One region of the Cellulomonas palmilytica genome, then DNA from elsewhere that is predicted to be linked to it. Evidence: riboswitches for the same ligand, from Rfam matches in the RefSeq annotation. Region 1 holds a riboswitch; each other region holds the start of a gene.
The links. A riboswitch is a leader RNA that binds a small molecule or an ion and turns the genes downstream of it on or off. The one in region 1 is predicted to bind S-adenosylmethionine.

Region 1 (9,943 bases):
TCGAGGACGCCACGGCCAGCACGCCCACGTTGAGGCCGACGAACGCGGCGACGAGGTCACGGCGACGGTGCCGGTGGAAGTAGACGCCGGCGAGGGCGGACACGGCCAGCAGGTCGACGGCGATGAGCACGAGCTGAGTCATGGAAACGCTTGCCCCCCGGAAGTAGCGTTCGCGCCCGCGCGGGCTGGAGACCGACCGGCGGACGCACGGTGAACGCGGGCTGAACACTTCGGACCTTCGACCGGGGTTTCCCTTTCGGTCCATCCGCTAAACGATTCCGGGTATGAGGCCGAAACTTGCGGGCGGTTGCCGGCGAAGTTCCCTTCACGGGTGAAGTACGCGACGGATCGTGGACATGGGGTGGTCACGACGAGCGGGCCATGGTTAGCCTGTCCGCCATGTTCTCGGTCCGGGTGTGTTGTCGCTGAGCTGACGCTCGCGCGCGCCCGCGGCCCGACGGCCCTCGTCGCGCATCCCCGTCCGACCCGAGGACCTCCTCCCGTGGCTCAGCCCCTCGCGCACGTGCGCACCCCCTCCGTCACGTCCCCCGACCTCACGTCCTCCGCCGCGACCGTCGCGCTCGCGGCACCCGCCCCGCGGCACGTCACCGAGTTCGTCATCGACGATGCGACGCTCGTCCCCACGACCCTCGCGCTCGCAGCCGCCCGCGCGGACGTCATCCGGGTCCGCCACGGCGCCGGCCTGCCGACGCACGCGTCGGTCCGCGCGCTCGTCGCGATGCTCGACGACGAGGTCGCGGCCGTCGGCCGCTCGCGCGACGACGTCACGGTCGTGCTCGAGGTCGAGACCGTCGTCGCCGACGACGAGGACGACGCGGCTCGTCGACGCGGCCACCTGGCCTACTCCGCGGCGTTCAGCCACCTCGCGTGGCAGGCGGACGCGACGATGCTCGTCGCTGCGCCGGGCACGGTCGTCGACGAGGCCGCCGAGCTCGCCCGCCGCACGGGCGTCGACCGCGTCGAGCTCGTGCTCGTCGGCCGCTCCCGTCGCCACGCGCCGACGATCGCCCGCACGCTGGCCCGCACCCTCCCCGCCCACCCCTGACGACCCCGCCCTTCCTCCGGCTCCGACCGGCCAGACCCGGAGCAACCCCGGGGTCGACAGTGGGTCCCGACGACCCCGTCGTTGCTCTTGGTATCGCTCGTCAGAGCCGGAGCAACCACGGGGTCGGCCGACAAGACGCACGGCGACCCCGTCGTTGCTCCGGCTTCGGACGGTCTGAGCCGGAGCAACCCCGGGGTCGTCGGGTGGTGCGGGGCGCGGGGCGCGGGGCGCGGGGCGGTCAGCGGAGGGTGGCGAGGGCCTGGTCCAGGTCCTCGCGCAGGTCGTCGACGTCCTCCAGGCCGACCGAGAAGCGGACCGTGGCCTCGCCGATGCCGACCTTCGCGCGACCCTCGGGGCCGAGCTTGCGGTGCGTCGTCGTGGCGGGGTGCGTGACGATCGACTTCGCGTCGCCCAGGTTGTTGGAGATGTCGATGATGCGCAGCGCGTCGAGCACGCCGAACGTCGTCTTCTTCGCGAGCTCGGGCGTCGCGCCGTCGGGCGTGCGGAGCGTGAACGTCACGACCGTCCCGCCGCCGGTCTGCTGCCGCAGCGCGAGGTCGTGCTGCGGGTGCGACTCGAGGAACGGGTAGCGCACGGACTCGACCGCCGGGTGGGACTCGAGCCAGCGCGCGAGCGTGAGCGCGGACGCGGCCTGGTGCCGCACGCGGATCGACAGCGTCTCGAGGCCCTTGAGCAGCACCCACGCGTTGAACGGCGACAGCGACGGCCCGGTGTTGCGGACGAGCGTCTGGACGGGTCCGTTGACGAAGTCCGACGAGCCGAGGATCGCGCCGCCGAGCACACGGCCCTGCCCGTCGATGTGCTTGGTCGCGGAGTACACGACCACGTCCGCGCCCAGGTCGAGCGGTCGGGAGAACACGGGCGTCGCGAATACGTTGTCGACGACGACGACCGCGCCGGCGGCGTGCGCGAGGCGCGAGACGGCCTCGATGTCGACGAGGTCCTGCATCGGGTTGGACGGCGTCTCGAAGAACACGACGTCGGCCGGGGTCGCGAGCGCCTCCTCCCACTGGGAGAGCACGTGGCCGTCGACGTAGTCGGTGCGCACGCCCCACCGGGCGAGGATCTCGTCGAAGATCACGACGCTCGACCCGAACAGCGCGCGCGCCGCGACGATGCGCGACCCGGACCCGACGAGCGCGGCGAGCGCCGTGAACACCGCGCTCATGCCGGTGGCCGTGGCGTAGCAGGCCTCGGCCCCGTCGAGCAGCCGCAGGCGCTCCTCGAACGTCGAGACGGTCGGGTTGTTGTAGCGCGAGTACAGGAACCGGTCGACCTCGCCCGCGAACGCGGCCTCGGCCTGGCCCGCGGAGTCGTACGTGAAGCCCTGGGTGAGGAACAGGGCCTCGCCGAACTCGCCGAACTGCGAGCGGACCTGACCGCCGCGCACCGCGAGCGTGTCGGGGCGCAGCGTCGAGCGCTCGACGCGCCGGGAGTCCCAGTCGCCGGGGCCCGGGACGTGCGCGCTCACGCCTGCCGCCAGGGCAGACCCTCGGCGCGCCAGCCCCAGTGGCCGCGCTGCCCGTCGGGTCCGACGTCGCCCTCGAACCCGCGCAGCACGTTGTAGGCGGGGCCGTAGCCGGCAGCGGTCGCGGCCTGTGCGGCGGCCACGGAGCGGACGCCCGAGCGGCACAGGAACACCACGGGCCGGCCGTCGCCGGGCTGCAGCCCGGTGGCCGCGAGCTCGTCGAGGAACGTGGGGTTGGGCCCGGCGGGGGTCAGCCACTGGACGAACGCGGCGCGGTCGTCGGCGTCGGCGGCGTCCGGGACGCCGATCTGCTGCCACTCGGCCTCGGTGCGCACGTCGACGAGCAGCGCGCGCTCGTCGGACGTCACGAGGTCCCAGGCCTCCTGCGGGGTGAGGTCGCCTGCGTAGGGTTCGGCCATGTCGCTCCTCCATCGGTCCTGGCGGTAGCACCCTCGGCCAGGCGCGGGGCCTGCGGGTTGCTGCGGCGTCGTCGAGCCAGATCTCTCGGCCGCTCTGGATGGTGCGAGGAGACTAACGCCGGTCCGCCGCAGGTATCCACCTCGTGGACACACCGTCCCGTGTGACGAGACGGACGCGCGTCTGCGTTGACAGCCGCTCGTCCGGCTCGTCACCCTTTCGGTCAGGTCATGAGTGCCAGCGCGAAGCCCCGGCTCGCTGGCCGGCAACCCTCCTCCGCGGTGGGGTGCCCCGGGTGACGACCAGGCCGTGCACCGACCGGTGACGGCAAGCGCGGGACGCCCGACCCCGGAGTCCCCGGACCCACGGAGGTACCCCCGTGACCGCTCTGGCCGAGACGACGTCCTGTCCGACGACGGGTGCGACGACCCCGACGACGACCCCGGCGGGCGCCGTGGAGCCCCTGCTGCCGGTGGTCGGCGCCAGCACCACGGTGCCGCTCGTCGACGGCACGCAGCGCGTCTACGCGAACCTCGACTACGCGGCGAGCGCCCCGGCGCTGCAGGCCGTGGCCGACCGGGTCGCGGAGGTGCTGCCGCTGTACGCGTCGGTGCACCGCGGCGCGGGGTACCTCTCGCAGGTGTCGACCGCGCTGTACGAGTCCGCGCGGCAGACGATCGCGCGGTTCGTCGACGCGCGCGAGGACGACGTCGCGATCATCACGCGCAACACCACCGACTCGCTCAACCTGCTCGCGGGCGTCGTGCCCGCCGGCGAGCGCGTCCTGGTGCTCGACCTCGAGCACCACGCGAACCTGCTGCCGTGGCTGCGCTCGTCCGACCCGCAGGGCCGTCGCACGACGATCCTGCCGATCGCCGAGACGGTCGCGGCGACGCTCGAGTCGCTGCGCACCGAGCTCGCCGCGCGGCCGTACGCGCTGGTCACGGTCTCGGGGGCGTCCAACGTCACGGGCGAGGCGCTGCCCGTCGAGCAGGTCGTCGAGATCGCGCACGCCGCGGGGGCGCGCGTCGCGGTCGACGGGGCCCAGCTGGTCCCGCACCGCGGCTTCTCGCTCGCGCGCTCGGGCGCCGACTACGTCGTGTTCTCCGGCCACAAGATCTACGCGCCGTTCGGCGCGGGCGCGCTCGTCGGCCGCCGCGACTGGCTCGACACGGGCACGCCGTACCTCGCAGGGGGAGGTGCGGTGCGCGACGTGCGGACCGATCGGACGGTGTGGCAGCCGGCCCCGGCGCGCCACGAGGCCGGGTCGCCCAACGTCATCGGCGCGATCGCGCTCGCCCAGGCGTGCGACGCGCTCGCGGCGCTGCCCGACGGCGCGCTCGTCGCGCACGAGCAGGCGCTGCGCTCGCGGCTCGTCGCGGGTCTCGAGCAGGTGCCGGGCGTGCGGGTCGCGAGCATCTGGCCGGACTCGGCCGAGCCGGTGGGCGTCGTGACGTTCACCGTCGAGGGCCACGACCCAGGCCTCGTCGCGGCGTACCTCGCCGCGGAGCACGGCATCGGTGTGCGCGACGGTCGGTTCTGCGCGCACCCGCTGCTCACGCGCCTGGGGGCGAGCAACGGCGCGATCCGCGCGTCGGTGGGTGTCGGGACGCCGAGCGAGGCGGTCGACCGGCTCGTCGCCGCGCTGCACGCCTACGTCACGGACGGGCCGCGCTCGCGGTACGCGATCGAGGACGGCTGCTGGGCGGTCGTCGACGACACGCGTCCGCTGCTCGCGGTGCACGGCCTGGACCACCTGGCCGCGACCGCCGCGGCCGCGTGCGGCCCCGCGCTGGACTGAGCAGCCGGGGTCAGGGCGCCAGGACGCGCGCGGCGCGCGTGAGCATGCTGCGCACGACGTGCGGGTGCAGCGCGCGCACGGGCAGGAAGTAGAGCCGGCCGCGCCGGTTGTGGACGCGCACGTTCGTCGTGACCGCGACGAGGCCCGCCCGCGCGTCGACCGCGACGCCGCACCGGAAGTCGAGGTGCCGGTCGTCGGCGACGACGAGCGCCTCGCCCCCGTGCTCGTCGGCGACCACCTCGTCGACCGCGAACGTGGCCCGCGGTGCGGGCCGGACCCCGATCAGCGGGACGAGGAGCTGGCGCAGCCCGAGCGCGGCGAGCACCCAGCGCGGCATGGTGCGCGGCGAGAACGTCGTCGTGGCCCAGGTGCGCGGGTCCGTCGTGGCGCCGTCGGGCAGGCGGACGATCGTCGTGTCCGCGTAGTCGGGCGGGAAGTCGCGCATCGCGAGCGACCAGCGCGTGCGCGTCGTCGTGCCCGTCGTGGTGCCCATCGCCGTGCCCATCGTGGTGCCCCCTCACCTCGTGGCAGCCGTTCCGTACGGTGCCGTACGGAACATGACCGTACGGTAGCGTACGGATCATGGTCAAGGCCTCGACGACGAAGCAGGCGTGGCTCGACGCGGCCTACGACACGTTCCGGCGCGACGGCCTCGCCGCCGTGCGCGTCGAGCCGCTCGCGCGCTCGCTCGGCGCGACCAAGGGCTCCTTCTACTGGCACTTCGCCGACCGCGCCGAGCTCGTCGCCGCCGTCGTCGCGCGGTGGGAGGACGAGCACACCGACGCCGTGATCGCGCTCGCGCAGACCGGCGGCGATGCCCGCGCGCGCCTCGAGGCGCTGTTCGCCGCGGTCGCCCGCCTGCGCCGTGAGTCCGCGCGGCTCTACGTCGAGGCCGCCGTCGAGGGGGTCGGCGACGTGGTGGCGCGTGTGTCGCAGCGGCGCGTCGACTACCTCGCCGACCTGCTCGTCGAGCTCGGCCACGACCCCGACGAGGCCCGCCGCCGCTCGCTCGTCGCGCTCGCCTCCGTCGTCGGGCTGGGCCAGCTCGCGGCCGTCGGCGTCCGCCCCGACGACCCCGACGCGTTCACCAGGTCGGCGCTGGCGATGACGCTCTCCTGACCGCCACCCGGCGTGGGCGTCAGCGCACGCGCAGACCCAGGTGCTCGGCGAGCGCCGGCGCGAGCTCGACCAGCTGCTCGGACGTGATCGTCGAGCCGGCGAGCCCCGCCACGCCGTCGAGGTGCTGCAGGTCCCGCACGCCGCGCAGGTCCGCATCGGTCAGCGACGCGCCCGTCACGTCGAGCCGCCGCACGCGGCAGTCCTCCAGCACGAGCCGCTTCGCGCGCACCCGGGCCAGGTCGAGCTCGTCGACCACGACCCCCGACAGCCGCACCTCCTCGAGCGTCGCGTCGCGCAGGTTGAGGTAGTCGATCTTCCCGCCGACGAGATGCAGGCGCGTCCACCGCGACCCGTACGCCTGGACCGCGCCGAGCCGGCAGTCCCGCCACTCGCCGTCCTGCCACGCGGTGCTCGACAGGTCGAGCTCGGACGCCCGCACGCCGCTCCACTCGGAGTCGACGAACCGTGCGTGCCGCAGGTCCGCGCCGTCCAGCACGACACCGACGAACGTGCAGTCCAGGAACCGCGCCTCGCTGCCGTCCTGGCCCGCGAGGTCCTCCTCGGTGAACGTCAGACCGTCGTAGTCGCCGCCGGCGTCGAGAAGCATGCGCCCACCCTGCCACCCCGCACCCACCCGCGGGCGCAAAGCGTTCGAGCCGCACGCGGCCCCGGTGGCACGATGCGGCGCGTGCAGCACGACCTGACGCTCCGCGCCCCCGGGGTCCGCCTCGTCCCTCTCGCCCTCGACCACGCCGCGGCGCTCGTCGCGTTCGTCGACGACCGGGTCTGGCGCGGCATGACGTCACCCGTGCCGCGCACGCCCGACGACATGCGCGCGGACGTCGAGACCGCACTCGCTGCGCCAGGCCGGTACGCGTTCGCGGTGCTCGACGACGCGACCGGCGCGGTGCTCGGCTCGACGTCGCTCTACGACGTCGACCTGCGCATCGGCCGCCTCGAGATCGGCCACACGTTCTACGACCCCGCCGTGTGGGGCACGCACGTCAACCCCGCCTGCAAGCTCGCGCTCCTGACCCACGCGTTCGAGACGTGGGGCGTGCACCGCGTGGCGCTGCGGGTGGACGCGCGCAACGCGCGCTCGCTCGCCGCCGTCGCGCGGCTCGGCGCGGTCGAGGAGGGGCGGCTGCGCGGGCACCGGCTCGCGCCCGACGGCTCACGCGGCGACTCGGTGTACTTCTCGATCCTCGCCGACGAGTGGCCAGCCGCCCGCACGCGCCTGCGCGAGCGCCTGGGGCTCCCTGGGCCCGACGAGGCCGCGCTCACCGACGCGAGCGGACGGCCCGACGAGGCTGCGCGTCCCGACGAGGCTGCGCGTGCCGGCGCCCCGGACGGCGAGCGGTCGCACGTCGTGCTCATCGGTGGGCGCTCGGGGGTCGGCAAGTCGACCGTCGCGCACGCGCTGCACGCGCTGCTCACGGCCGCCGACGTGCGGCACGCCGTGATCGAGGGCGACTACCTCGACCTCGCGCACCCCGCACCGCACGCCGAGCGCCTCGCGGAACGCAACCTGCGCGCGGTCTGGTCCGCGTACCGCGACCTGGGCTACCGGCGACTGGTCTACACGAACACCGTGAGCCCGCAGTACGCCGACGACCTGGCCCTCGCGATGGGCGACGCCCCGCGCGTCACCGCGGTGCTGCTCACGGCTGACGACGCCACGGCCCACGAACGCCTCGCGCGGCGCGAGCACGGCGCGGAGCTCGACGCGCACGTCGCGCGCAGCGACGCCGCGGCGCGCGGACTCGACCGCGGCTGCCCACCGTCGGTCCACCGCGTCGGCACCACGGGCCGCACCCCCGACGAGATCGCCCGCGGCATCGCGGCCCTGGCCGGCTGGCTCCCCACCTGACAACCCGCCCGCCCGACCCGATCCCCCGTCCAAGTGCTCTCTGGCCGACCCCGCGGTTGCTCCGGCTCAGACCACGGATACCCGGAGCAATGACGGGGTCGTGGCAGAGAGGGACGGTCGACTCTGGGGTTGTTCCGGCCTTGAGCGGGGATAGCCGGAGCGACGGCGGGGTCGCGGTCGAGGCTGATGGGCGGTGATGGACGTCGGCCGACCTTGCGGTTGCTCCGGCTCAGACCGCGGATAGCCGGAGCAATGACGGGGTCGCGGCCGAGGGGGACGGTCGAGCCCGGGGTTGCTCCGGCTTCGAGGGTTGGGAGCCGGAGCAACCGCGGGGTCGGCGGTGGAGTGGTCAGGGGAGGGGGAGGACCGAGGAGAGGACGTGCGGCTTGGACGTGCGCGGGTGCCAGGCCGCGAGGTCGAAGCCGCCGCGCGGGCGGTGGCGGACGCTCGTCGCGACCGTCGCCGGGAGCAGGACGGGCTTGACGAAGTCGACCGACCAGACGAACGCGTCGCCGCGGCCCCGGCCCGCGTCCGCGAGCAGGCGCGACGCGGTGTACATGCCGTGCGCGATGGTGCGCGGGAAGCCGAGCGCCTTGGCGGTGAGCGGGTTGAGGTGGATCGGGTTGCGGTCGCCCGAGACGCGGGCGTACTGCCGACCGGTGTCGGCGCCGAGCCTCCACTGGCCGGTGGGGAGCGGAGGCTCGAACGGCGCACGCTCGTCCGTCGCGCTCTCGTCGGACGCGGCGTCGTCGGACGTGGCTGCGTCGGACGCGGCTTCGTCGGACCCGGACCCCGACAGCCGGACGCCCTTGGCGAGGTACGTCGAGGTGCCGCGCCAGACGCGCTCGTCGTCCACGGTGACCTCGACGACGAGGTCCACCTGCGTGCCGGTGCGGTGGGGCCGCAGGTCGCGCGCGGACGCCGTGACGTCGAGCGTCTCGTCGTACCCGATGGAGCGGCGCTGCTCGACGACGTTCGCGAGGTGCACCATCCCGAGCATCGGCAGCGGGAAGTCGGTGCGCGCCATGAGCGCGATCGCGAGCGGGAAGCCGAGCACGTGCACGAACCCGGGCGGCAACGTGTCCGTCGCCGACTCCCCGACGAGCCGCTGGTAGGCGGTCAGGTGCTCGAGCGAGGGGCGCACGCCGCGCACGCGGTACTCGGTGCCGGGCAGCTCGACGGGCGCGGAGCCGGTGCGACGCGCGACGGCGAGCCGACCGGTGGACGCCGCGCCGCGCGCGTAGAGCCCGCCGAGGCCGGGGACGGCGGGCAGGTCGACGAGCGTCACGCGCCCACCACGTTCTGCCCGCACACCCGCAGCGTGCGCCCGACGACCCCGCCGGCCTGCGGCGACGCGAGGAACGACACGGCCTCGGCGACGTCGACGGGCCGCCCGCCCTGCTGCAGCGAGTTGAGCTGGCGCGCGACCTGCCGCGTCACGGCGGGCATCTTCGCGGTCATCTCGGTCTCGATGAAGCCGGGAGCGACCGCGTTGGCGGTGCCGCCGAACGGCTCGAGCAGCGGCGCGGTCGCGCGGACCATGCCGATCACGCCGCCCTTGGTGGCCGCGTAGTTGGCCTGGCCGCGGTTGCCCGCGAGGCCCGTGGTCGACGAGATGGACACGATGCGGGGCGCGTCGGTGAAGTCGCCCGAGGTCAGGAGCGCCTCGTTGATCGCGAGCTGCGCGGCGATGTTCACCGCGATGACCGAGTCCCACTGCGCGTCGGTCATGTTGGCGAACAGCTTGTCGCGCGTGATGCCGGCGTTGTGCACGACGACGTCGAGGTGCCCGTGCCGCGCGAGGGCGTGCTCGAGGATCGTCGCGCCCGCGTCGGGGGCGGTGATGTCGAGCTGCAGCGCGGTGCCGCGGACCTCGTTGGCGACCGCCGCGAGCTGCTCGCCCGCGGCGGGCACGTCGACCGCGACCACGGTCGCGCCGTCCCGCGCGAGCGTGCGGGCGATGGCCGCGCCGATTCCGCGCGCGGCGCCCGTGACGACCGCGACGCGACCGGCGAGCGGCGCGTCCCAGTCGGCGGGCAGCGAGCCGGCGGTCGAGTCGACGGCGAGCAGCTGCCCGTGCACGAACGCGGAGCGCGTGGACAGCAGGAACCGCAGCGCGCCGACGGCCGAGGCCGCGGTCACGGGCACGTCCGCGCCGAGCACGATGCCGTTGGCGGTGGC
Region 2 (9,943 bases), 770 kb from region 1:
CGAGCACGGCGAGGTCGACGTCCTGCACGGCGGGCAGCACGCGCACGCCGTCGACCACGCCGCGCAGCGTGAGCAGCAGCTCGACGAGCCCGGACGCGGAACCGCTCCAGCGAGCCGCCGAGGCCCACGCCGAACCGGGCAGCGGCGCCGTCGCGGCGTCGAGCTCGGCCGCACGAGCGGGTGCGCCCGCGTCGGCGGTGTCGAGCACGACCGCGAGGTCGAGCACGACGAGCGGCGCACCGTCCGCGCGGGCCTGCGCCGCGACGCGCGCGACCCACGAGTCGCCCGCGAGCGACGCGGCCGTCAGCCGCGCGTCGTCGTCGGCACCCGGCCCGACGAGCGCGACGTCGACCGCCGTACCCGGCAGCACGCCGGCGCGAGCGACCACGACCGGACGCCCCTGCGGGCCACGCGGGACGATGAGCGGCCCCACGACGCTGAACGGCGCGCGCACGCCGTCCGGCACGTCGCGCGTCGCGGGGCTCGCGGTCGCGCCCGAGCCGCCCGACGTCACGTCGACCTTGTGCAGGCGCTCACGGTCGACGAAGCGCCCCGTCGCGGTGTCCCGGACGACCGCGTCGTCCTCCCACGAGTCCCACAACGCCGCGAGCGTGCGCGCGACGTCGGCGGTCTCGTCGCGCAGGTCGTCGCCGGCGGCGACGGGACGGTCGAGCGCCGCCCGCGCCCCGGGCACGTCGCCCGAGCCGACGAGCCAGCCCGCCCGGCCACGGCTCGCGTGGTCGAGCGACGCGAGCTGGCTCGCGACGTGGAACGGCTCGGTCACGCCCGGGTGCACGAGCGGCACGAGGCCGATGCGTGACGTCACGGGCGCGACGAACGCGGCGCGCGTCACGGCGTCGACGCGCAGCGCGGGACCCGCCGGGGCGGGCGTCAGGCTGTCGTCGAACGTCACGAACGTGACGCCGGCGTCCTGCGCGGCGGCCACGGCACGGCGCAGGCGCTCCGGCCCGACGTCGTCGGACCCCGCCGTGTCGCTCCAGGCGGTGCGCGTCAGGGGCGGCGTGTCGACGAGGTGCGCGCCCGGGTGGGCGCCGCGGCCGTCCAGCTCGACCGCGAGGTGCAGCGCGCTCATCGGTCGGTCCCCGCGGCGACGGCGTCGACCGCGTCGCCGAACCGCGCGACGAACTCGCGCAGCGTCGCGACGTCGCGGTCGCCGTACGCCAGGCGCACGCGGTCGGTGAACTCAGGGCGACCGCTCGAGGAGAAGAAGTCGCCCCGCTGGTACGTGGCACCGCGCTCGGCGGACGCCTCCGCGAGCCGCGCCGGGTCCAGGCCCGGCAGCGTGATCCGCGGCCACAGGAAGAACCCGCCCTCGGGGTCCTCGACCTCCACGAGCTCGCCGAGCCGCTCGCGCAGCGCACCGGCGAGGACGTCGGCGCGCTCGCGGTACAGCGCACGGGCGCGCTCGAGCGTGCGGTCGAACCACGTGTCGTCGTGCGTCAGCAGGTCGATCACGAGGCGCTGCTCGAGCGTCGACGTGTGCGAGTCCTGCCGGTTGCGCACGCGCACGAACGCCTCGACCAGCTCGGGCGCCGCGACCACCCAGCCGAGCCGCAGGCCGGGCCCGAGCGTCTTGGAGAACGTGTTGACGTGCACCACGCGGTCGGACTCGGACAGCACGCGCTGGTCGGCGTCCGTGCCGCGGAACCGCAGCTCGCGGTACGGGTTGTCCGCGAGCACGACGAACCCGTACCGCTCGGCGAGCTCGACGAGCCGCACGCGCTGCTCGCTCGGCAGCGTGCCCTGGCTCGGGTTGTGGAAGTCCGGCACGGTGTAGACCGCCGCCGGACGACCGCCGCCGCGCAGGTGGTGCTCGAGCTCGTCGACGTCGAGCCCGTGCGGGCCGACCGAGATCGGCACGGCGCGGCCGGCGGACAGCTCGAGCGCGCGCAGGAACAGCGGGAACACGGGGTTGTCGACGGCGACGGGCGCGCCGCGCTCGATGAGCGCGAGGACCGACAGCGACAGGCCGTGGAACCCGCCGTTCGTGACGATCACGCGCTCGGGTGCGACACCCTCGCGCGCGGCGATCCAGGCGCGGAGCTCGTCGAGACCCGCGGACTGCGAGTACTGGAACGCGCCCGCGCCCGCGCGCTCGTCGGACAGCACGCGCTGCGCGGACGCGAGGAGCTCGCTCACGGGCAGCGCGGAGTCGTCGGGGATGCCGCCCAGCAGCTCGATGTCGCCGGGGCGACGACGGCGCAGGCTCGCGTCGCCGAACCCGCGGGGACGGCTCAACGCGGCGGTGAACGTGGTGAGGGACGCGCCGACCGAGGTCGCGGCCGGGTCGAGGACTGTCGTCATGGCGTCGTGGCGCCTTCCTGGGGGACATCGGTTGCGCGCCCGCTGGTGCGGGTGCGCCAGGTCGTGCTCGGGAGCACCCCACCGGTGTCTGGGGGTTGCTGTTCCGCCTGCCGAGCCAGACGGCGGAACTCGGGACCGGCCGCAGAAGTTAGGTGGCGGGCAGGCCCGGGTCAACGGTTGAGGGCGGTCGTCTCACGGGCTGCCCCCGTCGGTGCGCCGACCCCGAGCCGGTCGCGCAGCGTCCCGCCGTGCGGGCGGTCCGGCCGCACGCCCGCGGCGCGCAGCAGCGGCACGACGTCGCGCGTGAACCGTCGCAGGCCCGCGGGCATCACGGCCGGTCCGACGACGAACCCGTCGGCGGCGTCCGCCTCGAACCAGGCGAGCAGCTCGTCGGCGACGTCCTGCGGGCTCCCGACGACGAGCAGGTGGCCGCGCGTGGCCTCCGCGACGCGCGCGAGCTCCCTGACCGTCAGGCGCTCGCGGACCGCGCGCTCGTGCAGCTGGCGCGCCCGGCTGCGGTGCCCCTCGGTCTGCGCCGGTGCGGCGTCGAGCAGCGCGTCCGCGGGCAGCGCGGAGGTGTCCCACCCCAGCAGCGCGGACAGCCGGCGGCGCGCACGCTCGTCGTCGATCGCCTCGTCGAGCCGCGCGCGCACCTCGCGGGCCTGCGCGCGCGTCGATGCGACGATCGCGACGACGCCCGGCATGACGAGCACGCCGTCCGGGTCGCGTCCCGCGTCCGCGACGCGGTGTTTGACCTCGCGGTAGAACTTCCGCGCGTCGGGCAGGTGGTCCTGGCTCGTGAACACGACGTCCGCGTGGTCGGCCGCCAGCGCGCGCCCCGCCTCGGACGCGCCCGCCTGGAACAGCACGGGGCGGCCCTGCGGCGAACGCGACGACGGCAGCACCGTGCGGACGTCGAACGACGGGCCGGCGTGCTCGACGCGGCGCACGCGCGCGGGGTCGACGTACCGGCCGGCGCGCCGGTCGCGGACGACGGCGTCTCGCTCCCACGCGTCCCACAGCGCGCACGCGACCTCGAGCGCCTCACGGGCGCGGGCGTACCGGTCCGCGTGCGGCGGCAGCGGCTCGCCGCCCGCCGCGGCGGACGCGAGCGCCTGGAACGACGTCACGACGTTCCAGCCGGCCCGGCCCTCGGACAGGTGGTCGAGGCTCGCGAGCCGTCGGGCCAGGTGGTACGGGTCCTCGAACGTCGTCGAGAAGCTCCCGACGAGCCCGATGTCCCGCGTCGTCGCGGCGAGCGCGGCCAGCAGCGCCGTCGGCTCGAGGCGCGGGACGAGGTCGGCGCGCACCTCGTGCGGGCGCTGCGGGTCGGCCTGCTCACCGAGCACGTCGGTGACGAGCAGGAAGTCGAGCCCCGCGTCCTGCGCCGCGCGCGCCGCGGCGACGTGCTGCGCGAGCGACTCGCTGTCGGTCGCCTGCGTGCTCACGCGCCACGCACCCGCGTGCTGGCCCGTCACGGTGTGGTACGTGCCCAGTCGCATCCAGCGCTCCACCGCGGCCCCCTTCGTCGTCGGTGCCCGGAAGTGTGCGGCGCGGCCGGCACGCCGGCACGGCTCCCACCGGACTTCCCGTCATGTGAGACGCGACGGCCCGGTCGTTGACCCACCTCCCGGGACGGACGAACCTCGCGCCCCACGAGCCCCGCCGTCTGTCCCGGCAGGCGGGGCGGGCGGCCGCGACGAGAGCGGCTCGCGCCCGGGTCGATCCGCAGCAGCGCCCGCACCCGCGGGCGGCGGGAGAAGGAGCGCACCGTGTCCGTCGACGTCGTCGTGGAACAGCCCACCGCCCAGCCCGCACCCGACGACGCCGCACCCCTCGACGAGCTGCGGCACGCGCGGTACGGCGGCGCCGCGGCGCCGCACGGCCCGCTCGTCGACTCCGCGGTCGTGCGCCGACAGCTCGCGCACCGCTCCGTGCGCCGGTACCTGCCCGACGACGTGCCCGACGAGGTCGTCGCGACGCTCGTCGCCGCGGCGCAGTCCGCCGCGACCAGCTCGAACCTGCAGCTGTGGAGCGTCGTCGCGGTCCGTGACCCGCAGCGCCGGGCCCGGCTCGCGCACCTCGCGGGCGACCAGGAGCACGTCGTCCAGGCGCCCGTGCTGCTCGTGTGGCTCGTCGACCTGGGGCGCGCGCACGTCGTCGCCGACCGGCACGGCGCGCCCACCGAGGCGGCCGAGTTCCTCGAGTCGACCGTCGTCGGGTTCGTCGACGCCGCGCTCGCGGCCCAGAACGCGACCCTCGCCGCGGAGTCGCTCGGCCTCGGCACCGTGTACATCGGCGCGCTGCGCAACCGGCCCGAGGACGTGGCCGAGGTGCTCGGGCTGCCCGCGCACGTGTTCCCGGCGTTCGGGCTCGTCGTCGGGCACCCCGACCCGAGCGAGCAGGCGGGCGTCAAGCCGCGGCTCCCGCAGGAGGCCGTGCTGCACCACGAGACGTACGACCTGGCGCACCAGCTCGACGCCGTGGCCGCCTACGAGGACCGGATCGGCGAGTACTACCGCGCGCAGGGGCTGCGGCACTCGTGGACCGAGCGGCTCCTCGCGCGGTTCGCGAGCCCGCGCGCGCTCAACGGGCGGGAGCGGCTCGCGCAGGCGCTGCGGCAGGCGGGCCTCGGGCTGCGGTGACCTCGGCTGCGACCTCCCCGGCGACCTCCCTGACGACCGCCCCGACGACCTCCCCGACGACCGCCGCGGGACCCCCGCGGTCGGCGCCCGCGTGGCGCGCGACCGAGACGCGCGTGACGCTCGTGTGCCTCGCGGTCGGCTTCGCGACGCTCACCGACCAGGCCGTCGTCACCGTCGCGGTGCCGTCGCTGCGCGCGTCCCTCGAGGCCTCGACCGGGCAGGTCCAGTGGCTCGTCGCCGCGTACTCCCTGGGGTTCGCGCTCGCGCTCGTCCCCGCCGGCCGGCTCGGCGACGTGCGCGGGCGACGCGGGCTGCTCGTCGGCGGCGTCGCGGTGTTCTCGCTGCTGAGCGTCGCGGCCGCGACCGCGACGACCGCCGACGTGGCGGTCGCGTGCCGGTTCCTGCAGGGCGTCGCCGCCGGGGTCGCCAACCCCCAGGTGCTCGGGCTCCTGCAGGACCACTTCACGGGCGCGCGCCGCACGCGCGCGCTCGGCGCTTACGTGAGCGTCGCGGCCCTCGCGGGGATCCTCGCGCCGCTCGTCGGCGGGCTCGTGCTCGAGGCCGCCGGGGGAGCGGCCCCGTGGCGCTGGGTCGTCCTGCTCAACGTGCCGTTCGGCCTCGCGGCCGCGCTGCTCGGCCGCCGCTGGCTGCCGCGCGTCGCGCGTCCCGGGCGGCGCCCCGACGTCGACCCGGTGGGCGTCGCGCTGCTCGGTCTGACCGTGCTCGCGCTGCTCGTGCCGGCGGTCGCCGTGACCGGCGGCACCAGCACCCCGGGCTGGACGTGGGGAGCCCCCGTGCTCGCGGGCGCCGCGCTCGTCGTCTGGGAGCGGCACCACGCCCGCCGCGGCGGGCTGCCCCTCCTGCTGCCGGCGCTGCTCGCGTCCCGGTCGTTCGTGCTCGGCACCGCGGTCGCCACGCTCGTGTTCGGTGCGTCGCTCGGCTCGACGCTCGTGCTCGTCCTGCACCTGCAGGAAGGGCTCGGCATGCCCGCGTGGCGGGCGGGGCTCGTCGGGACACCCGGCGCGGTCGTCGGGGCCGTGGTCTCGACCGTCGCGTGGCGCGTCGCGGGACGGTTCGGGCGACGCGCCGTGACCGTCGCGCTCCTGCTCGTCGCCGGGTCGACGGCCGCGTCCGCCGCGCTCGTCGCGGGCGCTCCCGCGCACCTCGTCGTGCCCGGGCTCGTCGCCGTGCAGGTGGTCGGGGGAGTGGGGACCGGGCTGGTGCACGCCCCCAACCAGGCGTTCACGCTCGAGGCCGTCCCACCCGACGCCGCCGGGCTTGCCGCGGGCTTCTTGCAGGTCCTGCAGCGCGTCAGCGCGGTGCTCGCGCTCGCGCTGCTGGGCGGTGTCGTCGTCTCCGGGTCGGATCCCACCGCCGGGCCCGGGGCGGACGGGCGCGCCGCCGCGACGGGACTCGTCGTGTGCGCCGCCATGACCGCGCTGTCCGCGCTCGCCTCCGCGGTCGACTCGCGCGCACGTCGTCGTGCCGGCCGCCTCGTCGTGCTCGAGCCCGCAGGACCCGCCACAGAACCCGCCACCGACCTCACCACAGAACCCACCACGGAACCCACCACAGGACCCACGACCGAGAACAGCCGGGGCCGCCAGGTCCCGGTGCCGCACTGAAGGAGGCACCATGACCGACCAGGCCACCACGCCCTCGACCGCACCCGCCGTCGACCTCTCGCTCGAGGACGCGGGCGCGCTCGCGCCGCTCGTCGCGCCACAGACCGCCGCGCAGCGCCTCGCCGAGGGCGCCGTGCTCGTCGACGTCCGCTCGGACGCGGGGCGCGCCACGACCGGCAGCATCCCGGGCGCGCACGTGGTCGACCGGTACCGCGTGGACGAGACGTTCGACCTCGCCGCCGCGGCCCGGCTCGAGCCCGTCGTGTCGCTCGACACGCCGATCGTCGTCGTGTGCGGCTCGGTCCGCGGCTCGGGACCCGTCGCCGCCGCCCTGCGCGCCAAGGGGTACACCGACGTCGTGCACGTCGAGGGCGGCGCGCCCGCGTGGGCCGAGGCGGGCCTGCCCGTCGAGCGCGCGACCGGGACCGCCTGACCTCCCGCGGGCGGGGTCCCACGCCGTGTGCGGACCCCCGCTCGCGGCCGGGGACGTGCGACAATCGTCACCGCTCGTCTCCCGGGGGGAGGCGATGGTCAGAGCACCACCACTCGAGCACCGGAGGACTGCCGTGCACGCCGCCTTGATCGCCGCCGCTGGGGAAGCCGCCGAGAAGACGAACGAGCTGCCGTTCCCGCCGGTCGTCTTCGGCGTCGGTGCGTTCGTGGGGCTCGTCGCCGCGCTGCTGTTCACCTACGCCTTCCGTCTCGTCGGCACGCGCCACTGATCGCGTGCACGTACGCCCGGTGACGCGACTGGGGGTGATGGGCGGGACGTTCGACCCCGTCCACCACGGACACCTGGTCGCGGCGAGCGAGGTCGCCGCGAGGTTCGGCCTCGACGAGGTCGTGTTCGTGCCCACCGGCACGCCCTCGTTCAAGCAGGACCAGGACGTCACGCCCGCCGAGCACCGCTACCTGATGACCGTGATCGCCACGGCCTCCAACCCGAGGTTCACGGTCAGCCGCGTCGACATCGACCGCGGCGGTGTGACGTTCACCGTGGACACCCTGCGCGACCTCAAGGCGGCTCGGCCCGATGCCGAGTTGTTCTTCATCACCGGTGCCGACGCCGTCGCGCAGATCCTGACGTGGAAGGATGCGCAGGAGCTGTTCTCGATGGCGCAGTTCGTGGCCGTCACACGTCCGGGGCACACGCTCTCGGTCGAGGGACTGCCGGTGGACCGGGTGCACGTCATGGAGATCCCGGCGCTGGCGATCTCCTCCACCGACGTGCGCGCCCGGGAACGGGCCGGCCAGCCGGTCTGGTACCTCGTCCCCGACGGGGTGGTCCAGTACATCGCGAAGCACCAGCTGTATCGAGGTTTGTCATGACGGAACCAGGAGCACGGCCGCGGCGCCGTGACCTGCACCGGAGCGACGACGTCGCCGGGACGCCCGAGACGCCGGACGCCGGTCAGGCGTCGGCCGCGGCACCGGGCGGCACGCCCGCCCCGGGGTCGCGTCGTGCCCGACGCGTGCAGAGCGAGTCGTTCGACGCCCCGGCCCAGCAGAACCCGACCGCGCCCGGCTGGCCCGGCGCGCAGGGCGGGTACCCGACGGCCGCGGCGCCCGCCGCGCCTGCGCCCGCCCCCGTCGCGCCGCAGCGCTCGTCCGCGCGGCCCGCAGCCGCTCCCGCGTGGGCCCCGCAGCAGCCCGCCGGTCCCGCAGCGCCCCGCCCGACCTCCTCGGCCGGTCCGCAGTCCTCCGCGCGCCCGGTCGGCAGCCCGATGCCCGCGCCGGGTGCGCCGACCGCCGGCCCCGGTGCCGGGCCGTCGCCCGCGCCGGCCCCCGCTCCCGTCGAGCGTCCCCGCCGCTCGTCGGTGCGCGACACCATGCTCGACCCGACGAGCTCGCGCTCGGTCGCCGTGCCGCCGAGCGCGCCGCGGCCCACGTCGGCCCCCGCGCCGGCACCCGGCCCCGCGTGGGGCGCGTCACCGCAGCCCGCCGCCGCGGCTCCGACCGCCCAGCCGGGTGCCGCACCGCGCGGCCCGCAGCCGGGCACACAGCCGGGCACACAGACGGGCCCGCACTCGGGCTCCGCCCAGCCGCGACCGGCGCAGCCCGTCGTCCCGGCCGCCCGTTCGTCCGCGTGGACCGGCGGCCGTCCGGAGGCGCCCGCGTCGCCGTCGTACGCGCAGCCCTCGTCCGCGGCACCCGCGCAGCCGTCCGCGTACCCCGCCCCGGCCGTCCCGCAGCAGCCCGCCGCGCCCGCCCCGGCGTCCGCACCCTCGTGGTCACCGTCGTCCGCGCAGGGCACGGGGTGGGCGCCGACGACCGCCGGCGCGCAGGCGCCCGTGACCCGTCCGGACGCCTCGGGCACCCCGGCCCCGCGGACCGCTCGCTCCGCGCCCGCCCAGCCCGCGCCCGCGCAGCCCTCGCCCGCCCCGGCGCCCGCACAGCCCGCGCCGTCGGCGCCCGCGAGCGGCTTCGGCGTCACGGGCTTCGGCGTCACCGGTCTCGGCGCGGGGGCAGCCGCGTCCGCCGCGGCGCCCGCAGCCGCCCCCGCGGCGGCTCCCGGGTCGAGCTGGGCGCCCGCCGGGGCGTCGTCGGGCTGGACCCCCACGCCGTCGGCCGCCTCCGACCCCGCACCGCATGCCGAGCCGGCCGCGACGCCGTGGGGCCAGGACGCGCCCGCCGAGTCCGGTCGCCCGTTCGCGCCCGTCCCGGGTACCGAGCACGAGGCCGTCGACCTCGACGAGGACGAGGACGAGGAGCGTCCGCGCCACCCCTACACCTGGCTGCACCTCATCGTGCTCGCCGTCGTGGCGTTCGTCCTCGGCTTCCTCATCGTCCTGCTGTACACGAAGACGAGCGACGAGGCGACCGCCTCGAGCAGCACCGTGGTCACGGTGCCCGCCGTCCGGGCCGGCCCCAGCGCCTGACCCACCCCGAACCTAGGAGACCAGTGGCCGCCACCGAACGTGCCGTCGAGCTCGCCGTCGCCGCCGCCCGCGCGGCGTCCGACCTCAAGGCGCAGGAGATCATCGCGCTCGACGTGAGCGAGCAGCTCGTCCTCACGGACGTGTTCCTCATCGCGTCCGGCACGAACGAGCGCCAGGTCGGCGCGATCGTCGACGCCGTCGAGGAGTCGCTGTTCAAGCTCGGCGCCAAGCCCGTGCGCCGCGAGGGCAAGGCGCAGGGCCGCTGGGTGCTCATCGACTTCGGTGACGTCGTCGTGCACGTGCAGCACGCCGAGGACCGCGTGTACTACGCGCTCGAGCGCCTGTGGAAGGACTGCCCGCTCATCGAGCTGCCCGCCGACGCGCGGGGTGGCGACGGGAGCGAGGCCGACGCGTGACGGTCGGCCGCCTGCTGCTCTGGCGGCACGGCCGCACCGCGTTCAACGCCACC
Region 3 (9,943 bases), 810 kb from region 1:
AGCCGCGAGGCGCTCGTCGAGGACGTGCAGCTCGCCGCGGTCGACGCGCTCGTCGACGAGCACCTGCGCACCCGCCCCGCGGACGCGGGCCGCACCCCCGCCGACGTCCGCACGCCCGAGGACTACGCCGCGCTGCGCGCGTACCTGCGCGACCGGCTCGAGGACCGGGTGCACGCGCTCGTCGGGGTACTGGTGCAGGTGCTCACCGCGTGGCGCGAGCTGGAGGTCGAGCTCAAGGGGACGTCCAGCCTCGCGCTGCTGGCCACCGCGTCCGACGTGCGCGAGCAGTCGGCGCGCCTGGTGCACGCGGGCTTCGTCGTCGAGACCGGCGCGGAGCGGCTGGTGCACCTGGTGCGGTACCTGCGCGCGGCGCGGCACCGGCTGGCCAAGGCCGCCGAGAACCCGGCGCGCGACGCGGACCTGGCCTGGCAGGTGCACGACCTGGAGAACGCGCTCGCGGCGGCCCCCGGCGCGGACCCGGCGCAGGTCGCGGCCGTGCGGTGGCAGCTCGAGGAGCTGCGCGTGAGCCTGTTCGCCCAGCAGCTCGGCACGCCCACCCCGGTCTCGGCCCAGCGCATCCGCAAGACCCTCGCCACCCTGACCTGACGCCCCGCCCCCGCGAGCCGGCTCCCCTCGTCGAGACCGTGGTTGCTCCGGCTCTCGGCGGCCGGAGCCGGAGGAAGGACGGGCTCGTCGGGCTCGCATCGTCGAGACCGTGGTTGCTCCGGCTTCGGGCCGGGGGTCTCGGCGCGGGACTGCTGCTGGGCAGGAACGCGGCGGTCGCGCGCGCGCGTCGGCCCAGGCTGACGCCTCGTCGTCCACAGGTCGACGCCGCGGGACTCCCGCATGTCGGCGCGGCACGGCAGACTCCCCCGCATGGACGACACCGCGACGGTCGACAGCACGGTCGACGCCCCTGCGGGCCCCGCCGACCCGACAGCCGGCCCTGTGACCGGGCGGTGCTTCGGGGACGGGGACCCGCTCTACGAGCGCTACCACGACGAAGAGTGGGGCGTGGCGGTGCACGGGGAGGAGGCGCTGTTCGAGCGGATCGCGCTCGAGGGCTTCCAGTCGGGGCTCGCGTGGATCACGGTGCTGCGCAAGCGCGAGTCGTTCCGGGCGGCGTTCGCGGGGTTCGACCCGCAGGTCGTCGCGGGGTACGACGAGCACGACGTGGAGCGGCTGCTCGCGGACGCGGGGATCGTGCGCAACCGGCAGAAGATCGAGGCGACGATCGCCAACGCGCGCGCCCTGCTCGCGCTGCACGAGTCGGGCCGCACGCTCGACGCGCTGCTCTGGTCGTTCGCGCCGGACCGCACGCAGCACGTGCGCCCCGCGTCCTGGGCGGACGTCCCCGCCGTGACCCCGGAGTCGCGCGCGCTGGCGCGCGAGCTGAAGTCGCTGGGGTTCCGGTTCGTCGGGCCGACCACCGCGTACGCGGCGATGCAGGCGTGCGGGCTCGTCGACGACCACCTGGCGACCTGCCCGTCCGCCCGCGGGTGAAGTGTCCGAACGGCGGCGCTGACGCGGGTGGGCCGCGTGTGGCGTTCGGGTGACGGTCCGGGCGGACGGAGTCGCAGGTCAGCGCGTGCTCGTCGGCCGGTGTCACGCGATTGCCCGCGGCGTCCGTCCGTCGAGGTGCCGCCCGCACGGATGACCCCCGTGCGTGCTCCCCTCGGGTGATCCGCCCGTCGGGGCTTCGCCTGATCGTGCGCGGCGATTACAGTTCCGCGCATGACCGAGATGCCCGACCCCGAAGGCGGCCTGGACGCCGTCCGCGGCGCGCGGGACGCCCTGGGCGGGTCGGTCCCGCCGGACGCGCAGGTCCTGCAGGCGGTCGAGGCCGGTCTGCTGTCGACGGTGACGGGGACCCCGCCGTGGGGCGAGATCCCGCACCAGCGGCCTCGCCCCCTCGCCTGACCTGCACTCCCCCGACCGCTCCGGCGAGCCGTGACCGGACTCCGGCCGGTGCCGTGGCGGCCCTGTCCCGGGACCCGCGGCGGCCGCACCGTCCCGCGCGAGTCCCGCGCCCGTCCCGCGGCCCTCCGCCGCCGCGACCCCGTCTGATCTGCGGCTCGTCGTCCGGCCGTCCGCTGGACGATCCGACCGTCTCGGTAAGTGAGAAGTCGTGGTCAGCATGTGGGCTCCCGGCCTACGATCACGCCAACCATCCAGAGCGGCCGAGAGACCTGGCTCGTCGACGCCGCAGCAACCCCCCTCCGCGACGAGGGTGTGGGTGCTTCCGCCAGGACCGATGGAGTCGACATGTCGCAGACCCTGTGTCTGAACGGACCGCTGGCGTGAGCGCGGCAACCGTGAACCCGCCCGCGGCGCACGTGGCGCCCGAGCCGCGCCCGCTGGGCACGCTCGACCGCCCGACGCTCTCGTTCGAGTTCTTCCCGCCCCGCAACCCGCAGGCCGCGCCCCGGCTGTGGGAGACGGTCCGTCAGCTGGAGTCGCTGCACCCGGACTTCGTCTCGGTGACGTACGGCGCGTCGGGCAAGACGCGCGAGACGTCGCGCGCGTTCGTGTCCCGCCTGCTGCGCGAGACGTCGCTGTCCCCCATCGCGCACCTCACGTGCGTGGGGACGAGCCGCGACGAGATCACGACGATCGTCGAGGAGTTCCTCGACGAGGGCGTGCGCTCGTTCCTCGCGCTGCGCGGCGACCCGCCCGCGGGGCAGACCGACTGGCAGGCGCACCCCGAGGGCCTGGAGACGGCGAGCGAGCTCGTCGGGCTCCTGCGGGACATCGAGTCGCGCCGCTGCGGCGCGAGCCCCGCGCAGGCCGTGCGCGCTCGCGTGCGTCCGCTGTCGGTCGCGGTCGCGGCGTTCCCGCGCGGCAACGCGGCCACCGGCGGCACGCGCGCGCAGGACGTCGCCTCCCTGCTGGCCAAGCAGCAGGCGGGCGCGGACTTCGCGATCACGCAGGTGTTCTACGACGCCGAGGCGTACCTGGGCCTGGTGGCCGAGGCACGTGACGCGGGCGTCGTGATCCCGATCATCCCCGGGATCATCCCGCTCACCGACCCGGCCCGGCTGCTGCGCACGCAGGAGCTCACGGGTGTCCCGGTGCCGCGGGACCTGCTGGACGCGCTGGGCGCGGCGGACGACCCGCTGGCGCGGCACCGCATCGGCACGCGCGCGGGCGTCGACCTCGTCAAGGGCATCCTCGACGGCGGCGCGCCCGGCGTGCACGTCTACACCTACAACAAGCACGAGGCCGCGCTCGACCTGCTCGAGGGCGCGCAGCTGGACGGCAAGGCCCGCTGAGGCCGCACCCCTCGTCGTCCCCCCGAACCCCGCACCACCACGAGACGAAGGCTGGACCCCATGAGCGAGACCCCGCAGTTCCCGACCGGCTCCGTGCTGGGCTACCCGCGCATCGGGCCGCGCCGCGAGCTCAAGAAGGCCATCGAGGCCTTCTGGGCCGGGAGGTCCACGGCCGACGAGGTCGAGGCGACCGCCGCGGCGCTGCGCAAGCGCACGCGTGACCGGCTCGTCGAGCTCGGCCTGCCGACGGACGTCCCGGCGATCCCGAGCGCGTTCTCGTTCTACGACCAGGTGCTCGACGCGACCGCGGTCGTCGGCGCGATCCCGGCCCGGTTCGCGGACCTCGTCGGCGAGGACGGCACGCTCGACCTCGCGGGCTACTCGACGGTCGCGCGCGGCCGCGGCGACGACCTGCCGCTCGAGATGACCAAGTGGTTCGACACGAACTACCACTACCTGGTCCCGGAGATCGGCCCCGAGACGACGTTCTCGTACGTGGGCACGCGCCCGGTCGCGGAGTTCGTCGAGGCGCTCGCCGACGGCGTGCTGACCCGCCCGGTCGTCGTCGGCCCCGTGACGTACCTGGCGCTCGCGAAGGCGACCGAGGGCTCGCCCGCGGACTTCTCCCCGATCGACCGCCTGCACGACCTGCTGCCGGTGTACGCGGACCTGCTGCGCGACCTCGCGGCCGCGGGCGCGACGTGGGTGCAGCTCGACGAGCCGGCGCTCGTCTCGGAGAGCATCGACGTGCCCGTCGAGCGGCTGCTCGCGGCGACCGCGGACGCCTACCGCGTGCTGTCGACCGAGCTCGCGCGCCCGCAGCGCCCCGCGCTGTTCGTCGCCGCCCCGTACGGGGACCTGGGCGCGGCGCTGCCGGTGCTCGCGGCGAGCGACGTCGAGGCGATCGGCCTGGACCTGGTCAAGGGCTCCGCGCCCACCGAGGCGGTCGCGGGCCTGGAGTCGAAGACGCTCGTCGCGGGCGTGATCGACGGCCACAACATCTGGCGCGCGGACCTGGACGCGAAGCTCCAGGTCCTCGAGCAGCTCGAGGTCATCGGCGCGGGCGCGGTCGCGGTCGGCACGTCGACGTCGCTGTTCCACGTCCCGCACGACACGGCCGACGAGCCGAACCTCGACCCGACGCTGCGCTCGTGGCTCGCGTTCGCGGACCAGAAGGTCACCGAGGTCGTCACGCTCGCCGAGGGCCTGTCCGAGGGTCGCGAGGCGATCCACGAGCAGCTGCTCGAGGCGTCCGACGCGGTCGCGTCGCGTCGCACCGCGCCGGGCGTGGTCCGTCTCGAGGTGCGCGAGCGCACGGGTGCGCTGTCCGACGACGCGTTCGCGCGCGGCTCGTTCGACGAGCGCAAGGAGGCGCAGGCGGCCCGCCTCAACCTCCCGCCGCTGCCGACGACGACCATCGGCTCGTTCCCGCAGACGCCGGAGATCCGCAAGGCCCGCGCGGCGCACGGCAAGGGCGAGCTGACCGCCGAGCAGTACGTCGAGGAGATGAAGGCGGAGATCCGCCGCGTCGTCGAGCTGCAGGAGCGCATCGGCCTGGACGTGCTGGTGCACGGCGAGCCCGAGCGCAACGACATGGTCCAGTACTTCGCGGAGAACCTGGACGGCTTCGCGGTCACGGAGAACGGCTGGGTGCAGTCGTACGGCTCGCGCTGCACGCGCCCGTCGATCCTGTGGGGCGACGTGTCGCGGCCGAAGCCGATCACGGTCGACTGGACGACGTACACGCAGTCGCTCACGAGCAAGCCGGTCAAGGGCATGCTCACGGGCCCGGTGACGATCCTCGCGTGGAGCTTCGTGCGCGACGACCAGCCGCTGCGCGAGACCGCGAACCAGGTGGCCCTGGCGCTGCGCGACGAGATCGCGGACCTCGAGGCCGCGGGCATCGCGGTGATCCAGGTCGACGAGCCCGCGCTGCGCGAGCTGCTGCCGCTGCGCGAGGCGGACCACGCCGACTACCTCGACTGGTCGGTCAGGTCGTTCCGCCTGGCGACCTCGGGCGTGCGCCCCGACACGCAGATCCACACGCACCTGTGCTACTCGGAGTTCGGCCAGATCATGGGTGCGATCGACGGCCTGGACGCCGACGTGACGTCCATCGAGGCCGCGCGTTCGAAGATGGAGATCGTCGAGGACATCGCGGCGGCGGGCTACCCGCGCGCGGTGGGCCCGGGCGTGTACGACATCCACTCGCCGCGCGTGCCGTCGGTCGACGAGATCACCGAGCTGCTCACGGGTGCGGTCAAGGCCATCGCGCTCGACCAGCTGTGGGTCAACCCGGACTGCGGCCTCAAGACCCGCCGGTACGACGAGACGACGCCGAGCCTCGAGCACATGCTCGCGGCGACGCAGGCGGTCCGCGCGACGCTCTGACGCGTCTCGCAGCACGCACCACGGCGGCGGCCGGTTCCCCTCGGGGAGCCGGCCGCCGCCGCGTTACGGTCGTCAGATGAGCCTGTTCGACGTCGACCTGGACGAGCTGCGGACGCGCACGAGCCAGAAGTGGCGGCGGTACCCGCCGGACGTGCTGCCGCTGTTCGTCGCGGAGATGGACGTGCGCGTGTGCGAGCCGGTGGTCACGGCGGTGATGCACGCGCTGCACCGCGGCGACACGGGCTACGTCGACGGCCGCCCCTACCAGGAGGCGTTCGCGGGGTTCGCGGAGCGCCGCTGGGGCTGGTCGGTCGACCCGGCGACGGCGGTGCTGATGCCGGACGTCATGCAGGGCGTCGCGGAGCTGGTGCGCCTGCTCACGGACGCCGACGGCGCGGTCGTCATCAACCCGCCGGTCTACCCGCCGTTCCGTGCGTTCGTCCGGCGCACGGGCCGTCGCGTCGAGACCGCGGATCTGGGCGCCGACGGCCGCCTGGACCTCGCGGCGCTCGACGAGGCGTTCACGCGGGCGCGGGCCGGCGGACGCAGCGCCGCGTACCTGCTGTGCCACCCGCAGAACCCGACGGGCGCGGTGCACACGCCCGACGAGCTGCGCGCGCTCGGCGAGCTCGCGGTGCGGCACGGGGTGCGGGTCGTCTCGGACGAGGTCCACGCGCCGCTCGTGCTCGACCCGGACGTGCCGTTCGTCTCCGCGACGACGGTGGTCCCTGACGCCGTCGCGCTGCACTCGGCGTCCAAGGCGTTCCACCTCGCGGGCCTCAAGGCGGCGCTGGCCGTCCCGGGCCCGGACGCCGCCGCGCACCTCGACCGCCTGCCGGCCACGATCCTGTCCGAGGTCGGCCACGTCCCCGTCCTGGCGCACACGGCGGCCCTCACGCACGGCGACGCGTGGCTCGACGCCCTGCTCGACTCGCTGCGCGACTCGCGCGCCCACCTGCGAGCGCTCCTCGACGAGCACCTGCCCCGCACGCGCTGGACCGCGGGCGCGGCCACGTACTTCGCGTGGCTGGACCTGCGTGACGAGATCCCGGACGACGACGACCCGGCGGCGCGCCTGCTGCGCGACGCGCGTGTCGCGCTCAACCCGGGCCCGAGCTTCGGCCGCCCGGGTGCGGGGTTCGCACGCCTCAACTTCGCGACGTCGCGCGCGGTCCTCACCGAGGCGGTCGGGCGCGTGGTGCGCAGCCTGCGCGCCTGACGACCGTTCGACCGGCCCGGCGGCCGCGTGCGACCGGCCGAGCCGCGTCGGCCGGCCCGCGCGGTCGGGCGCGGGCCGGTCGTCGGTGGGTGGTGCGTCGGGTCAGGCCGAGGCGGCCGTGATCTCCGGCGTCGAGCCGGCCGTGCCGTGCTGCACCTCGACGCGCCGCGGCTTGGCCTCCTCGGCGACGGGGATCGTCAGCGTGAGGACGCCGTCGGTGTAGGTCGCGCTGATCGCGTCGAGCGCGAGCCCGCGGCCGAGCGTGAGCTGGCGTGCGTACGTGCCGGACGGGCGCTCCTTGGCGAGCCACTGCACGTCGTCCTCGGTGCGCGGGGAGCGCTGCGCGCGGATGGTCAGCGTGCGGTCCTCGACGTTGACGTCGATCGTGCCCGGGTCGGCGCCCGGCAGGTCGACGTGCAGGACGTAGTGGTCGCCCGAGCGGTACAGGTCCATCGGCATCGCCTGCGCGAGCGCGGCGGTGCGGTCGGCGGTCAGGACGGACGTCAGGAGCCGGTCCATCTCACGGAACGGGTCGATGCGCGTAGCCATACCCCTCACCTCCTCGACGACGAGGTGCCGGACCGTCCGGCGCCTCGGGTACGTACCGGGCGCGCGGCCCGGTGGGCTACGCCTCCAGTTCTAGCACTCTGCTACGGAGAGTGCTAACTCGAGTTCGCTCAGGGCAGACGTGCACCGACGAGGTGCTCGACGATCCGCACGTCGGCGTCGAGCCACGGCACGCCGAGCCAGTGCGTGCGCGGCAGCCACCGCAGCTCGTCGTGCTCGACGAGCGGCTCGGGCGTCCCGGCGCTCACCTCGGCGTACCAGAGGCGCATCGCGTACGTCTCGGACAGCCGCCACGCGCCGTCGTCGGGCCCGACGACCTCGTCGCCGAGCGTGACGCGCACGCCGAGCTCCTCGCGCAGCTCGCGGTGCAGCGCGTCCACGGGCGTCTCGCCCGGGTCGACCTTGCCGCCGGGGAACTCCCACCGGCCGGCCAGGCTCGCGGGGGTCGCACGGCGCGCCGCGAGCAGCGCGTACGGGTTGTCGAGGTCGTCGACGATCGCAGCGGCGACGACGAGCACGGGAGCCATGCGGTGAGTCTGCCAGGCCGGTGGGCGAGGAGATCGTCGTCGGCGCCGCCGACCGACCCTCGGAGGAACGTCCGGAGACGACGACGGCCCGCCCTCGTCAGGGCGAGCCGGTCGGGTGCCCGCCTCGCGGCGGGGACAGCCGTTCGTCGTCGAGCGGCGCGTGACGGGTGTGGGTCAGCGGATGCCGTGCGCCTCCGCCCACGCCACTGCCTCGGCGCGCGTGGAGACGCCGATCTTCCGGTAGACGCTGCGGACCTGCGACTTGACCGTGTTGCGGGTGACGAAGAGGCGGGTCGCGATCTCCTCGAGGGTGACGTCCTCGGCGAGCTCGGCGAGCACCACGCGCTCACGTCGGGTGAGAGTCTCCGCGCCCGTGAGGGGGGCGGTGGTCTCGAGCATGCTCATTCTGTCCTCCGATCGGTGCACGGCCCCGGTCGAAGACCGGGTGCCGCGGGGCGTTCGGAGGATGAGAGCGCGCAGACACGGCACTATGACGCCGTTTCGTCCGACTTCTTCTCACCGTGTTCCGCACCCCACGGTCGTCCTGCTGTGCCCACAATGAACGCGGAACCGGCTGCCTGATACACCCGGTCCCCCGGAGCCGTCCGGCTTTCACCCGTTCGGCCCCGTATGTCGCCGGATGGCGACCACGTCGGCGCTGGAGTCAGCGCCCTTGTCGACACCCGCCGGAGGGTCCTCCCGACCGGCGGTCCGCTCAACCCGCCGCGTGCGCGGCGTACTCCTCCGCGGTGAGCAGCGGGCCCGCCTCGGCGACGTCGACCTTGAGGAGCCAACCCGCGCCGAACGGGTCGGAGTTGACGACCGACGGGTCGTCCACGGCCGCGGTGTTGACCTCGACGACCGTGCCGGTCACGGGCGAGAACAGCTCGGACACCGACTTCGTGGACTCGATCTCGCCGATCACGGTGCCGGCGGTGACGGTCTCGCCGACCGCGGGGAGCTCGAGGTAGACGATGTCACCCAGCGCCTCGGCGGCGACGGACGTGATGCCGACGGTCGCGGGTGCGTCGTCGGAGAGCCACTCGTGCTCGAGGGTGTACTTGAGGGCGGCGGGAAGGTCGGTCATGAAGGTGCTCCGCTCTGGTGTCTCTGGTGAAGGGTCTACCGGGGACGACGGTAGAAGGGAAGAGGGACGACACGCACCGGCTCGTGCCGGCCGCGCACGTCGACCGCGAGGTCGGTGCCCTCGGCGGACACCTCGGGCGTCACGTACGCCATCGCGACGGGGTGGCCGAGCGTGGGCGACGGTGCGCCCGACGTCACGGTCCCGACGACCGCGCCGCTGGTCGTGACCACGGGGTAGCCGTGCCGGGCCGCGCGGCGCGACAGGCCCTGCAGCCCGACGAGCGTGCGGGCGGGGACGGCGTGCGCGCGCGACTCGAGCGCCGCGCGCCCGACGAACGGCAGCGGCTGGCCCGAGGCGTCGACCTTGTCGAGCTTCACGACCCGGCCGAGGCCCGCGTCGTGCGGCGCGGTCGTGGTGTCGAGCTCGTTGCCGTACAGCGGCATGCCGGCCTCGAGGCGCAGCGAGTCGCGCGCGGACAGGCCCGCGGGGACCAGGCCGAGCGGGCTGCCGGCCTCGAGCAGCGCGCGCCACAGCGTCGGCGCGTCACCCGCGGGGACGAACAGCTCGAAGCCGTCCTCGCCCGTGTAGCCGGTCCGCGCGACGAGCGCGTCGAGCCCCGCGACCCGGGCGGGCACGGACGCGTAGTACTTCAGGGCGCGCACCGCGTCCGCCTCGGCGGGGTCGGCGACGAGGCCGACGACGATCTCCTCGGCGCGCGGTCCCTGCACCGCGACCAGCGCGGTCAGCTCCGAGCGGTCCGTGAGCGTCACGTCGTCGCGGCCCGCGAACCGCTCCGCGAGCGCGTCGCGCACCACGTCCACGTTCGAGGCGTTCGCGACGACGAGGTAACGCTCGTCCGCCCCGTCGGCGGCGAGCCGGT

Region 2: another riboswitch for S-adenosylmethionine. It lies ahead of F1D97_RS14245 (aminotransferase-like domain-containing protein); the one in region 1 lies ahead of F1D97_RS00445 (aminotransferase class V-fold PLP-dependent enzyme).
Region 3: another riboswitch for S-adenosylmethionine. It lies ahead of F1D97_RS04285 (methylenetetrahydrofolate reductase); the one in region 1 lies ahead of F1D97_RS00445 (aminotransferase class V-fold PLP-dependent enzyme).

The regions. Positions count from the first base shown of each region.
Region 1 covers NZ_CP062221.1:74,094-84,036, reverse strand. The annotation lists gene F1D97_RS00465 (DUF4956 domain-containing protein) at 1-142, opposite strand, end outside; gene F1D97_RS00460 (hypothetical protein) at 503-1,066, shown strand; gene F1D97_RS00455 (O-succinylhomoserine sulfhydrylase) at 1,305-2,558, opposite strand; gene F1D97_RS00450 (rhodanese-like domain-containing protein) at 2,555-2,974, opposite strand; SAM riboswitch class I at 2,981-3,079, opposite strand; SAM riboswitch class IV at 3,199-3,312, shown strand; gene F1D97_RS00445 (aminotransferase class V-fold PLP-dependent enzyme) at 3,352-4,773, shown strand; gene F1D97_RS00440 (DUF2867 domain-containing protein) at 4,784-5,266, opposite strand; gene F1D97_RS00435 (TetR/AcrR family transcriptional regulator) at 5,356-5,892, shown strand; gene F1D97_RS00430 (pentapeptide repeat-containing protein) at 5,912-6,499, opposite strand; gene F1D97_RS17430 (GNAT family N-acetyltransferase) at 6,581-7,762, shown strand; gene F1D97_RS00415 (MaoC/PaaZ C-terminal domain-containing protein) at 8,112-9,050, opposite strand; gene F1D97_RS00410 (3-oxoacyl-ACP reductase) at 9,047-9,943, opposite strand, start outside.
Region 2 covers NZ_CP062221.1:3,138,174-3,148,116, reverse strand. The annotation lists gene F1D97_RS14250 (LLM class flavin-dependent oxidoreductase) at 1-1,093, opposite strand, end outside; gene F1D97_RS14245 (aminotransferase-like domain-containing protein) at 1,090-2,325, opposite strand; SAM riboswitch class IV at 2,348-2,462, opposite strand; gene F1D97_RS14240 (NtaA/DmoA family FMN-dependent monooxygenase) at 2,496-3,839, opposite strand; gene F1D97_RS14235 (NADPH-dependent oxidoreductase) at 4,098-4,970, shown strand; gene F1D97_RS14230 (MFS transporter) at 4,967-6,595, shown strand; gene F1D97_RS14225 (rhodanese-like domain-containing protein) at 6,606-7,028, shown strand; gene F1D97_RS14220 (hypothetical protein) at 7,162-7,317, shown strand; gene nadD (nicotinate-nucleotide adenylyltransferase) at 7,355-7,924, shown strand; gene F1D97_RS14210 (hypothetical protein) at 7,921-9,474, shown strand; gene rsfS (ribosome silencing factor) at 9,498-9,890, shown strand; gene F1D97_RS14200 (histidine phosphatase family protein) at 9,887-9,943, shown strand, end outside.
Region 3 covers NZ_CP062221.1:884,848-894,790, reverse strand. The annotation lists gene hrpA (ATP-dependent RNA helicase HrpA) at 1-606, shown strand, start outside; gene F1D97_RS04295 (DNA-3-methyladenine glycosylase I) at 877-1,503, shown strand; gene F1D97_RS04290 (hypothetical protein) at 1,735-1,920, shown strand; SAM riboswitch class I at 2,165-2,261, shown strand; gene F1D97_RS04285 (methylenetetrahydrofolate reductase) at 2,301-3,272, shown strand; gene metE (5-methyltetrahydropteroyltriglutamate--homocysteine S-methyltransferase) at 3,333-5,663, shown strand; gene F1D97_RS04275 (MalY/PatB family protein) at 5,740-6,882, shown strand; gene F1D97_RS04270 (Hsp20/alpha crystallin family protein) at 6,985-7,431, opposite strand; gene F1D97_RS04265 ((deoxy)nucleoside triphosphate pyrophosphohydrolase) at 7,560-7,976, opposite strand; gene F1D97_RS04260 (helix-turn-helix domain-containing protein) at 8,151-8,381, opposite strand; gene gcvH (glycine cleavage system protein GcvH) at 8,692-9,063, opposite strand; gene gcvT (glycine cleavage system aminomethyltransferase GcvT) at 9,099-9,943, opposite strand, start outside.